2 linked regions of the Azospirillum sp. TSH100 genome follow. The protein of the gene in region 1 interacts with the protein of each later gene in a pairwise test. Links are inferred from orthologs where the notes say so. Each region holds a gene or a part of one and is shown on either strand. Other genes may lie near its edges. The genes, in order: ptsN and E6C72_RS17280.

Region 1 (5,841 bases):
GCACGACGGTGGACTACCGCGCCACCACCGCCGAGGCCCTGGCGGCCAGCGGCGAAACATTCGACGTGGTTCTGGCGATGGAGGTGATCGAGCATGTCGCCGACGTGCCCCTGTTCGTGAAGTCGCTGTCGGAGCTGCTGGCGCCGGGCGGCGTGCTGTTCCTGGCGACGCTGAACCGCACGCCGAAATCCTTCGCGCTGGCCATCGTCGGGGCGGAATACATCCTGCGCTGGCTGCCTCGCGGCACCCACAACTGGCGCCAGTTCCTGCGCCCGTCCGAACTGAACGCCATCGTCCGCCCGTACGGGCTGGGCATGCGCGACCTGACCGGCATCACCTACAACCCGCTGAGCGACGAGTTCCGGCTGAACGCGCGCGATCTGGACGTGAACTACATGGGCTGGGCGGAGCGGGGGTGAGGGCACCATCCGCCCGAAGCTGACGAATCTTCATATCGACCGCTATTCCCGCGCAGGCGGGGATCCAGCCGTTTCAGCCGCTTGGGCCGTAAGCCTGCATCCCCGCCTTCGCGGGGATGACAGCCGAGGGAGGGGGGTATTTTTAAAGCGCCGGCTTCCCTCAGTCCTCGTACACAGCGTCGAGTGGAATGGTCAGGTCCAACGCAGCCAGCATGACCGGACCGTCGCGCACGACATCGACGGTCCAGCCAGCGCCATCGCGGCGGTAGATCTCGACCAGACGCTCGCTCTGCGAGACCAGCACGATCTCGCGCAGGGACGGGATCTTCTGATAGTTGGTCCGCTTCTCGCGGCGGTCGATGGCCTCAGTGCTGTCGGACAGCACCTCCACCACCAGGACCGGATCCTTGACGACATAGGGGTCGTCGTCAGCGGCGCAGGTCGCCACAATGTCGGGATAGTAGTAGGCGTTCGCCGCCTCCACCCTGACCTTCACATCGTTGGTGAACGCATCACACCCACGACGCAGCGCCGCCTGCCGGATCGCATACCCGAGGCGCGCCACGATCCGTGCATGGTTCAGGCTCGCCCCGACCATCGCGAAGATCTCGCCATCGACATACTCGTGGCGGACCTCGGCGCTGCGTTCGGCGGCGAGGTAAGCCTGCGGCGAAATCCAGGGCTTGCGCTGTGCGTTTCCCATGGCCGTGGTCCCCGTCGGTCATGTCGGCTCGGCCCAGTGTAGCAGGCCGCCCGGCCCCACACCAATTGGTGCATCCACTGCCAAAGAAAAAGGGCCGCGCACGGACGTGCGGCGGCCCTTTGGCTATCTGCCCCTCACCGGCGGCCCGTCAGTTGGACGGGCTCGGCTCGTGCTGGGTCAGGAGCGCGTACATCGCGTCGCCCGACTGGGCTCCGCGCAGCTTCTCGCACATGGACTGGTCCCGCAGAAGGCGCGAGACGCGGGCAAGGGCCTTCAGATGGTCGGCTCCCGCCTGTTCCGGGGCGAGAAGGAGGAAGATCAGGTCGACCGGCTGCTCATCGATCGCATCGAAATCGATGGGCCGCTCGACACGGGCGAAGACGCCATGGACGCGGTCCAGGCTGGACAGCTTGCCGTGCGGGATGGCGATGCCATGGCCCACGCCGGTCGTGCCCAGCCTTTCGCGCTCCAGAAGCACGTCGAAGATCGCCCGCTCGTGCTGACCGGTCAGCTCGGACGCTTTGCGCGCCATCTCCTGCAGGGCCTGCTTCTTGTTGCCGGCCTTCAGGTTCGGGAGGATGGCGTGCGGAGAAATGAGGTCGAGCATGACGCTTCTTGACCAGAGGGACGGGTCGGCGCCGTCAGGCGCCGGCCTTCTCCGCCGGATCGACCCAGCCGATGTTCCCGTCGGCGCGGCGGTAGACCATGTTCAGACGGCCATGCGCACCGTTGTGGAACATGAGAGCCGGAGCCTGCGCCAGTTCCAGGCGCATAACCGCCTCGCTGACCGACAGGGTGGCGATGCTCGTCTCCATCTCGGCGACGACCATCGGGTGGGCGGCGCCATCGGCCGCAGTCTCCGCCTCGTCGTGATGCTCGTCGGCCTCGGCCTCCAGCACGCGGTAGCTCGCCGGCACGGCGGCGCCGTTCTCGGCGGCGTGGTGGTCGCGCAGGCGGCGCTTGTAGCGGCGCAGGCGCTTGGCCAGCTTCTCGCAGGCGATGTCGAAGGCCGGGTAGGGTTCGGTGGCGTCGCCGGCGCTCTGCAGGACGATCCCGCGGCCCACATGGACCTGGATGTCGGCCTTGTAGAGGTGCGCGTCCTTGGTCAGGACGACGTTCGCCTCGATCGGCTTGTCGAAGTACTTGCCGACCACGGCGTTCAGGCTGTCGGCCACATGGGTGCGCAGAGCGTCACCCACATCGAGCTGCTTGCCTTTGACGGAGAGTTGCATGGTGGAACGTTTCCAATATTGGTCCGCTGGGGACGGTGTAGACACGACGTTTGAAGATGTCGGGTTCGCAGATGCTGATCCGCCGCTTGCGGGCCGGGACGATAGGCAAGGGTCACCGGACTGTCAATCGAGCCCTCCCCCATCCAACCCGCTTACATGCGTGACATCTTGGCACGGCGTCGCTGCACCGATGACGGTATTTTCATCGCTTCACGATACTTCGCGACCGTCCTTCGCGCAATGTCGATCCCTTCCGCACGGAGAATCTCCACCAGTTTGTCGTCGGACAGCACGTCGTCCGGCTTTTCCGCATCGATCATGGTTTTGATGCGGTGCCGAACCGCTTCCGCGGAATGAGAAGCCTGACCGTCCGCACCTTGGATGGCGGAGGTGAAGAAGTATTTCAGCTCGAAGACGCCGCGCGGGGTTGCCATGAACTTGTTGGTGGTGACGCGGCTGACGGTGCTCTCATGCATGCCGATCGCCTCGGCGATGTCGCGCAGGATCAGCGGCCGCAGGTGCGAAACACCATGGATGAAGAAGGCATCCTGCTGGCGGATGATCTCGCTCGCCACCTTCAAAATGGTGGTGGCGCGCTGGTGCAGCGACTTCACCAGCCAGTTGGCCGACTGGAAGCGTTCCGAGATGTATTCCTTGTCGGCCTTGTTGCGGGCGCTGTCGGAAATGCGGGCGAAATAGCGGTGGTTGACCAGCACGCGCGGCAGCGTGTCCGGGTTCAGGTCGATCAGCCAGCCGCCGCCGGGATTGGCGCGCATCAGGATGTCGGGGGTGACCAGCTGGGCCGGGGTGTGGTCGAAGGCCAGTGCCGGCTTCGGGTTCAGCTTGCGGATGTCGGCGACCATATCGGCGACGTCTTCGGCATCGACGCCGCAGACCTTCATGATGGCCGGCAGGTTGCGCGCGGCCAGAAGCTCCAGATTGTCGAGCAGCGTCGCCATCGCCGGATCGAGGCGATTCTTCTCGCGCAGCTGGATGGCGAGGCATTCCTTCAGCGATCGGGCGAAGATGCCGGGCGGATCGAAGCGTTGGCAGGCGGCCAGCACCCGCTCCACCCGCTCCACGCCGCAGCCCAGCTGCTCGGCCATCGCCTGGGCGTCGAAACCGATCAGCCAGCCGGCCTCGTCCAGCATGTCGATCAGGGCCAGCCCGATCAGCTGGTCGCCGTGGTCGGGCAGGTCGATCTTCAGCTGTTCGGTCAGGTGGTCGCGGAGGTTCTTCTCGCTGGTCAGCGTCGCTTCGAGGTTGCTGTCGTCATCCTCGAAACCGCTGCGGCCGCCGCGTTCGCCGTAGGAGCCGTAGACCTCGCTGCCACCATCCGCGCCGTCGGAGAAACGGTCGTCGCTGTAGACATTCTCGAAATCGGTGTCGAGCGGCGCTTCGGACGAGGAGGCCAGCGTGTCCGACGAGGTCATCTCCACCGTGTCGCGGGTGCGCCCGTCGCTGGGAGCCGGCCCCGGACCGTCGTCGCGACCATTCAGCCCGTCGACGCTGAGACCGTTCGCCTCCATCCCGCCGGGGCCGTCCAGCCCGCCCGGCGCCTCACCGCCGGCACCGTCGCCGACAGGATCGCTGCCGCCGTCGGCCGGGCCGCCGTCGCGTTCCAGCAGCGGGTTCTGCTCGATCTCGCGATCGACGAAGTCCGACAGTTCGATGTTCGACAGCTGCAGCAGCTTGATGGCCTGCTGCAACTGCGGCGTCATCACCAGGGTCTGGGCTTGTCGAAGGTCGAGACGTTGAGCAAGCGCCATGGCTGTGGAACCGGGACCAGTGGGAACGGAGGGCTACAGACTGAACCGGTCGCCGAGATAGACCCGGCGCACGCCCTCGTGCGCCACGATCTCGTCCGGCCGTCCCTCCATTAGTACCACACCATCGTGCAAAATGTATGCCCGATCGACGAGGTCGAGCGTTTCACGCACGTTGTGGTCGGTGATCAGCACGCCGATGCCGCGGTCGCGCAGATGGCCGACCAGCTCGCGGATGTCGTTCACCGCGATGGGATCGATGCCGGCCAGCGGCTCGTCCAGCAGGATGAAGTGCGGCTGGCCGGCGAGCGCGCGGGCGATCTCCACGCGCCGCCGCTCGCCGCCCGACAGCGCCAGGGCGGGGGAGCGGCGCAGATGCGTGACCGAGAATTCGGCCAACAGCTCGTCCAGCATCGCCTCGCGCGCGTCGCGGTCGCTCTCCACCACCTCCAGCACGGAGCGGATGTTGTTCTCCACCGTCATGCCGCGGAAGATCGAGGCCTCCTGCGGCAGATAGCCGATGCCGAGCCGGGCGCGGCGGTACATCGGCAGCGCGGTGATGTCCTGGCCGTCCAGCGTGATCGTGCCGGAGTCGGCGGCGATCAGCCCGGTGATCATGTAGAAGCAGGTGGTCTTGCCGGCGCCGTTGGGGCCGAGCAGGCCGACCGCCTCGCCGCGCTGGACGCTGATCGAGACGTCGCGCACCACCGGCCGCTTCTTGAACGACTTGCCGAGATGCTGGGCCACCAGCCCTTCGGTCGGGGCGGCGGTCGCGGCGATGTTTCCGGCGGGAGCGGCGCCGGGCCCGTTCGCGGTCAGCACGGTCACGGCTTCTTGCCCGCGGGGACGCCGGACCCGTTCTTCTCGCCCCCATTTTTTTCGCCGGGGATCAGCAGGCCGCTGACCCGGCCGCCGGCGTCGCGGCCGGCGATGACGCGGTTGATCTTGGTGTTCATATTCATCTCGGCGGCTTCGCCGTTCAGCTGGTTGTCACCGCGGGTGATCCGGACATTGCCGATCAGCACCGCGACATTGTCGGCAACCGAATAGACCAGCTTGTCGGACAGCGCCACGTCGGTGGGCGTGGTGACGATGATGTTGCCGGAGCCGTCGATCCGCTCCATCTGGGTGGTGCCGTCCGGCATCTTCTTCAGCCGGCCGATCAGCACGTCGGCGCGCAGCCGGTCGTTGCCGCGCACCGCAACCGCGTCGCCGCGCGCGACGGTCAGATCCTGCGCCTCGTAATATTCCAGGCTGTCACGGGCGGTCACCACGTCCTTGGTGGTGACCAGCTTCAGGTCCTTGCCGGTGACGACGGCCACCTGCTTGTCGACGTCATAGACGCCATGGTCGCCGAACACCTGCTGGGTCGGGCTGACGACGCGGACATTGCCGTCGGCGACCAGCTGGAACACCTCGTTCCCCTTGCCGGGGACTTCGCGGTAATAGGCGGTCAGCACGTCGGCAAAGACGGTCGAGTCGTTGCGCTTGGCCGACGCGTTGCCGCGCGCCACATAGGCGCGGACGTCCTGGTGCCATTCGATCGCCTGATCGGCGTTGATCTCCACCGGCTGCTTGCCGCCCATGCCGGGCAGGCCCTGGGCATGAGCGGCCCCCGGCACCAGTGACGCGAAAGAGAGAAACCCGCCGGCCAGGATGGCCGACAGGGCGGTAAGGAATGGCGACCGTTTGGACGTCACGGCTTCTTGCTCCCGGGGCGT
Region 2 (7,538 bases), on another replicon or contig:
ATCGGCGGCGGACAGGATGGTCACGCCATGAACCGTCGTCGCGTCGCTGCGCGCGTTCGCCGCCGCATCCTGTTCGAAGGCGTACCGGTCATAGGCCCGTTCGAGGCTTGAGCGGTCATCGATGTTGGCCTCGGCCATCGCGGTCTCCCTGTTGCTGCAAACGATAACGCCCTGCCGGCCGGATCGGTCCGACAGGAGGATGGGCAAAAAAAACTGCGGCCTCCGGCGAACCGATGGGGCGGCACACAGTTGAAACAGGAACGGCGGTGACATCCGAGCAGAGACAAGAGAGGCGACAATGGCTCCGAACGTCAGCGACTTTTTCTGGCAGCGGCTCTCCGAGTGGGGCGTGAAGCGGGTCTTCGGCTATCCCGGCGACGGCATCAACGGGCTGGTCGGCGCGCTCGCCCGTGCCGGCGACCGGTTCGAGTTCATCCAGCCCCGCCACGAGGAGCTGGCGGCCTTCATGGCGACCGCGCATGCCAAATACACCGGCGAGATGGGCGTCTGCCTCGCCACCTCCGGCCCCGGCGCCATCCACCTGCTGAACGGCCTCTATGACGCGAAGCTCGACCACCAGCCCGTGCTCGCCATCGTCGGCCAGCAGGCGCTGACGGCACTCGGCGGGCAGTACCAGCAGGAGGTCGACCTCGTCTCCCTCTTCAAGGATGTGGCCGGCGAGTATGTGCAGATGGCCTCCACCCCGGCGCAGGTGCGGCACATCGTCGACCGCGCGGTGCGCGTCGCCAAGGCCGAGCGGACGGTGACCTGCATCATCATGCCCAACGACCTGCAGGAGATGGACGCGGTGGAGGCGCCGGCGCGGGCCCACGGCACCATCCATTCCGGCGTCGGCTATTCAGCTCCCGTCGTGCGCCCGGCCGAGGCCGACCTGCGTCGCGCCGCCGATGTGCTGAATGCCGGCTCCAAGGTGGCGATCCTGGTTGGCGCCGGCGCGCTGAACGCCACCGACGAGGTGATCGGGATCGCCGACATCCTGGGGGCCGGCGTCGCCAAGGCGCTGCTCGGCAAGGCGGCGCTGCCCGACGACCTGCCCTTCGTCACCGGCTCCATCGGCCTGCTCGGCACCCGGCCGAGCTACGAGATGATGGTGAACTGCGACACGCTGCTGATGATCGGCTCCGGCTTCCCCTATTCGGAGTTCCTGCCCAAGGAGGGGCAGGCGCGCGGCGTACAGATCGACATCGACCCGAAGATGCTGAGCATCCGCTATCCGATGGAGGTGAACCTCGTCGGCGACAGCGCCGGCACGTTGCGCGAGCTGATCCCGTTGCTCGAACGCAAGCAGGACCGGTCCTGGCGCGAGTGGATCGAGACGGGTGTCGCCGAGTGGTGGCAGGTGCTGGAAGCCCGCGCCATGAACGATGCCACGCCGCTGAACCCGCAGCGTGTCTTCTGGGAACTGTCGCCACGGTTGCCGGATGACGTGGTGATTGCCTGCGACACCGGGTCGGGCACCAACTGGTATGCCCGCGACATCAAGATCCGCCGCGGCATGAAGGCGACGCTGTGCGGCGGCCTCGCCACCATGGGGCCGGGCATGCCATACGCCCTGGCCGCCAAATTCGCCCATCCGGACCGCCCGGTGCTGGCCATCGTCGGCGACGGCGCCATGCAGATGAACGGCATGAACGCGCTGATCACGCTGTCCAAATACTGGAAGCGGTGGAGCGACCCGCGCTTCGTCGTGCTGGTGCTGAACAACCGCGATCTCAATCAGGTGACCTGGGAGATGCGCGCCCAGAACGGTGATCCGAAATTCGAGGGCTCGCAGGAGCTTCCCGATTTCCCCTATGCCCGCTATGCCGAGCTGCTCGGTTTCAAGGGCCTGTTCGTCGACAAGCCTGAAGACCTCGCCGGTGTCTGGGACGAGGCGATGGCGACCCGGGGCCCGGTGCTTGTCGAGGCCTACACCGATCCCAACGTCCCGCCGTTGCCGCCGCACATCACGCTGAAGAACGCCGCGGCGATGATGGCGACGCTGGCCAAGGGCGATCCGGAGGCTTGGGACATGTTGAAGGACACCGCCAAGGACCTCGTCCAGAGCTACCTGCCGCATGGAGGGAAGAAGCGCTGACGATCGTCGCGGCCTGGCGGAGTTTTGGAGGAGGAGAGGCGCCATCACTCTCCTTCACTCCACCCCCGTCCTGAACCGGTACCCCACCCCCGGTTCCGTCACGATCAGCGCCGGCAGGTTGGGGTCGGCCTCCAGCTTCTGGCGAAGCTGCTTCACATAGACCCGCAAATAGGCGGTGTCATGCACATGGGCCGGCCCCCAGACCTCGCGCAGCAGGTCGGTGTGGGTCAGCACATGGTCGGCATGGCGGGCCAGCATCGCCAGCAGCTCGTACTCCTTGCGCGACAAATGGAGCTCGTCGCCATCGCGTTCCACCACCCGGCGGGCGAGGTCGATGGTGATCGGGCCGGCCGTGATGAGGGTGGCCGGCTCCGCGTCGGCCGGACGTTGGCGCAGGACGGCGCGCACACGGGCCATCAACTCGCCGACGCCGAAGGGTTTCACCACGTAATCGACGGCGCCGCGGTCCAGGGCCTCCACCTTGTCATATTCCTGGGCGCGCACCGACAGCACGATGATCGGCACCGTCGAGGTCTGGCGCAGCGCGCTGATCACCTCCTGGCCGTCGAGGTCGGGCAGGCCGAGGTCGAGGATCACCAGATCGGGCCGCTGGCCGGCACAGGCCTCGACCCCCTCGCGTCCGCTTTCCGCCTCCACCACCCCATAGCCGTTGGCCGACAGGCTGATGCGCAGGAACTTGCGGATCTGCGGCTCGTCATCGATGACCAGGATTTTCGCCGCCGGACTCTTCGCAGCCAGACTCTTCGCCACTCGCGCTGTCTCCTTCGATGTCGGCGATCTCCGGCCCGGCCGGGACCGGCAGCTGGAGGACGATGCAGGTGCCCATACCGTGATTGGTGGCCCCGTCGTGCCCGGGCAGCGCCCGGATGCTGCCGCCATGCGCCTCCACGATACCACGGCAGATGGCGAGGCCAAGGCCGGTCCCGGCGCTCTGCGTGTCGCCGGCCTCCACGCGATAGAACATGTCGAAGATGCGTTCGCGGTCGGCCTCCGGAATCCCCGGTCCGCGGTCGCACAGCTCGACCCGCACCTCCGCGTCACGGCAGCGGGCGGCGATGGTGATCGGGCTGCCCTCGGGCGAGTATTTGCAGGCGTTGTCGATCAGGTTGAAGAACACCTGTCCGACCAGCACCGGGTCGAGCCGCAGCAGCGGCAGCCCCGGCTCCAGCTCCAGCCGCAGCGGACGGTCGCCCAGCATGCGCTTCGCCCGCTCCAGCGCCGCCGCGATCACGTCGGAAAGCTCGACCCAATCGGTGCGCGGCTTCAGCGTGCCTGATCCGATCCGCGTCATGTCCAGCAGGTTCTGCACGAAGCGGTTCAGCCGTTCCGCTTCCTCCTGGATGGTCTGCACCAGCTCCGCCCGTTCCGGCGGGGCCAGCGTCTCGCCATAGCTGGTCAGGCTGGACGAGGCGCCGAGGATGGAGACCAGCGGCGTGCGCAGATCGTGCGACAGCGAGGAGAGCAGTGCCGAGCGCAGCCGCTCGGTCTCGGCGGCGACGCGGGCCGTCTCGATGTCGGCGACCAGGGCGGTGCGTTCGATGGCGACCGCGGCCTGATCGGCCAGCGTGTCGAGAAGCCGGCCCTGCTCCGGCGACAGCAATTGCTGCCCCGCCATGGCCTGTCCCTGCATCGCCTGCACGCCCAGCACGCCGATCGGACCGCGCCCGGTGCGCAGCGGCAGGAACAGCCAGTCGGCGGCGGGCAGGGTGGTGGAGCCGCGGCCGGCGGTCTTGCCGTTCTCCCAGGACCAGCGGGCCGCCGCCATCGACTTCTCGTCAAGCGTATCCTCGGGCGGATAGCCGGCGGCGACCTCCAGTCGGCCGTCGCGCGGCAGCAGCACCAGCGAGCGGCCGTTCATGGTGGCGGCGACATGGTGCACCACAGCCCACAGCACGTCGTCCAGCCCGACCGCCGCCGAGACGCGGCGGTTGAAGTCGTAGAGGTTCGCTGTGCGCCGGGCGCTCAGCCGCGTCGTCTCCACCTGGGCGCGGACGCGGGCGGCGAGGTTGGAGGTGATGACCGCCGCCACCAGGAAGAAGAACACCGTCATGATGTTCTGCACGTCGGTGATGGCGAAGGTGTATTTCGGCTCGGTGAACAGGAAGTTGAAGGTGAGGAAGCTCAGCACCGACGCATAGATCGACGGCGCCAGCCCGTAGCGGATCGCCACCAGCAGCACGCCGACCAGATAGGCGACGGAGATGTTGGGAAGCGGCAGCCACACATCGATCAGCAGCCCGACCGCGGTGGCCGCGGCGACGGTCAGCGTCGCCACGATGTAGGCCGGCCAGTCGAGCACGGGGGAGGGCGCCCGCGTCTCCAGGCTGCGCGCCGGCCGCTCCTCCTCGCCGGCCACCACCATCACGTCGAAATCCTCGTCGCGGGCCAGCAGGTCGGTGGTGACCGACTGGTGCAGCACGCGCAGCCGGCGCCGGGGATGGGCGCGGCCGACGATGATCTGGCTGACGTTGCGGGCGCGGGCGAAGGCCAGGATTTCCGCCGCCGCCCGCTCGCCCTGGACCACCGCCGTCTCGCCGCCCAGCTGTTCGGCCAGCCGCAGCGCCTGGGCGATGCAGTCCTTGTCCTCCTCCGACAGGGAATGGTGGCGGTGCGTCTCGACATAAAGAGCCACCCAAGGGGCGTCTCGCCGCTCCGCCGCGCGCTTGGCGGTGCGCACCAGCCGCAGGGCCTGCGGTCCGTCGCCGATGCACACCAGGATGCGCTCGCGCGTCGGCCAGGGGCCGGCGATGGCGTGGGTGCGCATGTAGCGCAGCATCTGCGCGTCCACCCGCTCCGCCGCCTGCCGCAGCGCCATCTCGCGCAGCGCGGTCAGCGTTCCGGCGGAAAAGAAATGGTCGGCGGCGCGTTTCGCCTGTTCGGGCACATAGACCTTGCCCTCCTGCAGGCGGCGGATCAGCTCCCGCGGCGGCAGGTCGATCAGCGCGATCTCGTCGGCCCGCTGCAACACGCTGTCCGGCAGCGTCTCGCGCACCTTGATGCCGGAGATGCGCTCGACGACGTCGTTCAGGCTTTCCAGATGCTGGACGTTCAGCGTGGAACAGACATCGATGCCGGCATCGAGGATCTCCTCCACATCCTGCCAGCGCTTGACGTGGCGGCTGCCGGGGATGTTGGTGTGGGCCAACTCGTCGACCAGCACCAGCTTCGGCCTGCGGGCCAGGATGGCGTCCAGGTCCATTTCCTGGAATGCCCGCCCGCGATAGTCGATCCGCCGCCGCGGCAGGATGTCCAGTCCGTCCAGCAGCGCTTCGGTGTCGCGGCGCCCGTGGGTCTCGACCACGCCGACGACCACCCCGGTGCCGTCGCGCATCCGGGCGCGGGCATCCTCCAGCATCGCATAGGTCTTGCCGACCCCGGGGGCGGCGCCGAGGAAGATCTTCAGCCGCCCGCGGCGCTCGCGGTTGGCTTCCTCCAGCAGCGCGTCGGGCGACGGGCGGTCGTCGGTGTCCGGGTCGGCCATCAGCGTGCCGGTGCGCTGGATGTGGTCATGGTGAACCTCTCAGGGGCGGAGCAGGGTGGCGGCATCGCTGCGCGGCGTCAACGGATGGGAGGCCTCCCTCTCCCTGATCGGGAGAGGGAGAGCTTCGGTGCGTCAAGGCACGCTCACCGCCCCAACGGCATCCTCTCGTCCAGCGCCAGGTTCAGCAGCAGCACATTCACCCGCGGCTCGCCGAACAACCCCAGTTGCCGGCCTTCGGTGAACTCCGCCACCAGGGCGCGGACCTGGTCCGCCGGGACGTTGCGGGCCTTGGCGACGCGCTCCACCTGGAAGGCGGCACCGGCCGGCGAGATGTGCGGGTCGAGGCCGCTGGCCGACGCGGTGGCGAGGTCGGCCGGAACCGGACCCTGCGCATCGGGATTCTCCGCCTGCAACTGCGCCACCGTCTTGCCCAGCGCGTCCACCAACGCCTTGTTGGTGGCGCCCAGGTTGCTGGCGCCGCTGCCGCTGGCGTCATAGCCCTGACCGGCGGCCGACGGGCGCGGGTGGAAATAGGCCGCCCCGGCAAAGGACTGCCCGATGAGGGACGAGCCGACGACCGTGCCGTTGCGCTCGATCAGGCTGCCGGCGGCCTGCGCCGGAAACAGCACCCGCGCGGCGCCGGTGATCGCCAGCGGGTAGAGAAGGCCGGTCAGCACCGTCATCACGACGATGAGGACGAAGGCCGGGCGAAGTTCCCTGGTCATGCGATGAGACTCCTCACACGAGGCCGAGCGTGGTGACGGCGATGTCGATCAGCTTGATGCCGACGAAGGGCACCGCCAGACCGCCCAGGCCATAGATCAGCAGGTTGCGCCGCAGCAGGCTGGCCGCGTCGGCCGGGCGATAGGCCACACCCTTCAGCGCCAGCGGGATCAGCGCGACGATGATCAGCGCGTTGAAGATGATGGCCGACAGGATGGCGCTCTGCGGGCTGGCAAGCCCCATGACGTTCAGCGCCTGCAGCTGCGGATAGGCGGCGATGAACAGCGCCGGGATGATGGCGAAATATTTCGCCACGTCGTTGGCGATCGAGAAGGTGGTCAGCGCGCCGCGGCTCATCAGCAGCTGCTTGCCGATCATGACGATCTCGATCAGCTTGGTCGGGTCGCTCTCCAGATCGACCATGTTGCCGGCTTCGCGCGCCGCCTGGGTGCCGGTGTTCATGGCGACGCCGACATCCGCCTGGGCCAGCGCCGGCGCGTCGTTGGAGCCGTCGCCGCACATGGCGACCAGCCGCCCTTCCGCCTGAAAGGCGCGGATCAGCTCAAGCTTCCTTTCCGGCGTCGCCTCGGCCAGGAAATCGTCGACCCCGGCCTCGGCGGCGATGGCGGCTGCGGTCAGCGGGTTGTCGCCGGTGACCATCACCGTCTTGATGCCCATGCTGCGCAGGGTCTGGAAGCGCTCGCGGATGGCGGGCTTGACGATGTCCTTCAGATAGACGACGCCCATCGCGCGGCCATCGCGCGCCACCACCAGCGGCGTGCCGCCGGCCTTGGCGACCCGCTCCACCGCCAGCGTCAGGTCGCGGCCTGCGCCGCCGATCATCGAGACGATCGTGTCGGGCGCACCCTTGCGGATCCGTGTTCCCACCCCGGCGATGCCCAGTCCGGCGACATCCACCCCGCTCATCCGTGTCTGGGCGGTGAAGGGGATGAAGGTCAACCCGCCGCGATCCAGCGCCGCCGGGTCGAAGCCGAAGCGCTGCTGGGCCAGCGCGACGATGGACTTGCCTTCCGGCGTGTCGTCGGCCAGCGAGGAGAGGAAGGCGGTTTCGGCAAGCTCGCGCTCGGCGACGCCGCCGACCGGGATGAACTCCGCCGCCTGCCGGTTGCCCAGCGTGATGGTGCCGGTCTTGTCGAGCAGCAGCACGTCGACGTCGCCCGCCGCCTCCACCGCGCGGCCGGACTTGGCGATGAC

What was found.
Region 2: the proteins of ptsN (region 1) and E6C72_RS17280 interact in binary tests that used the Escherichia coli proteins (3 or more experiments, as listed by UniProt). The link is inferred for Azospirillum sp. TSH100 from one-to-one orthologs.

The regions. Positions count from the first base shown.
Region 1 is NZ_CP039634.1:1,030,714-1,036,554, reverse strand. Bases 1-2,901 are described here. They hold ptsN (PTS IIA-like nitrogen regulatory protein PtsN), read right to left. Parts: upstream 1,730-2,901; coding sequence 1,271-1,729; downstream 1-1,270. Other genes in these bases: rpoN (RNA polymerase factor sigma-54), read right to left, coding at 2,507-2,901; hpf (ribosome hibernation-promoting factor, HPF/YfiA family), read right to left, coding at 1,764-2,354; E6C72_RS05005 (Uma2 family endonuclease), read right to left, coding at 580-1,122; ubiG (bifunctional 2-polyprenyl-6-hydroxyphenol methylase/3-demethylubiquinol 3-O-methyltransferase UbiG), read left to right, coding at 1-419. In the rest of the region: more of rpoN, read right to left, coding at 2,902-4,123; lptB (LPS export ABC transporter ATP-binding protein), read right to left, coding at 4,157-4,948; E6C72_RS04980 (LptA/OstA family protein), read right to left, coding at 4,945-5,820; LPS export ABC transporter periplasmic protein LptC, read right to left, coding at 5,817-5,841. UniProt on the Escherichia coli protein: Seems to have a role in regulating nitrogen assimilation.
Region 2 is NZ_CP039635.1:1,031,390-1,038,927, forward strand. Bases 2,614-5,912 are described here. They hold E6C72_RS17280 (sensor histidine kinase KdpD), read right to left. Parts: upstream 5,601-5,912; coding sequence 2,814-5,600; downstream 2,614-2,813. Other genes in these bases: E6C72_RS17275 (response regulator), read right to left, coding at 2,614-2,869; kdpC (potassium-transporting ATPase subunit KdpC), read right to left, coding at 5,744-5,912. Outside these bases: E6C72_RS17265 (hypothetical protein), read right to left, coding at 1-138; E6C72_RS17270 (thiamine pyrophosphate-requiring protein), read left to right, coding at 299-2,098; more of E6C72_RS17275, read right to left, coding at 2,153-2,613; more of kdpC, read right to left, coding at 5,913-6,325; potassium-transporting ATPase subunit KdpB, read right to left, coding at 6,339-7,538. UniProt on the Escherichia coli protein: Member of the two-component regulatory system KdpD/KdpE involved in the regulation of the kdp operon. KdpD may function as a membrane-associated protein kinase that phosphorylates KdpE in response to environmental signals.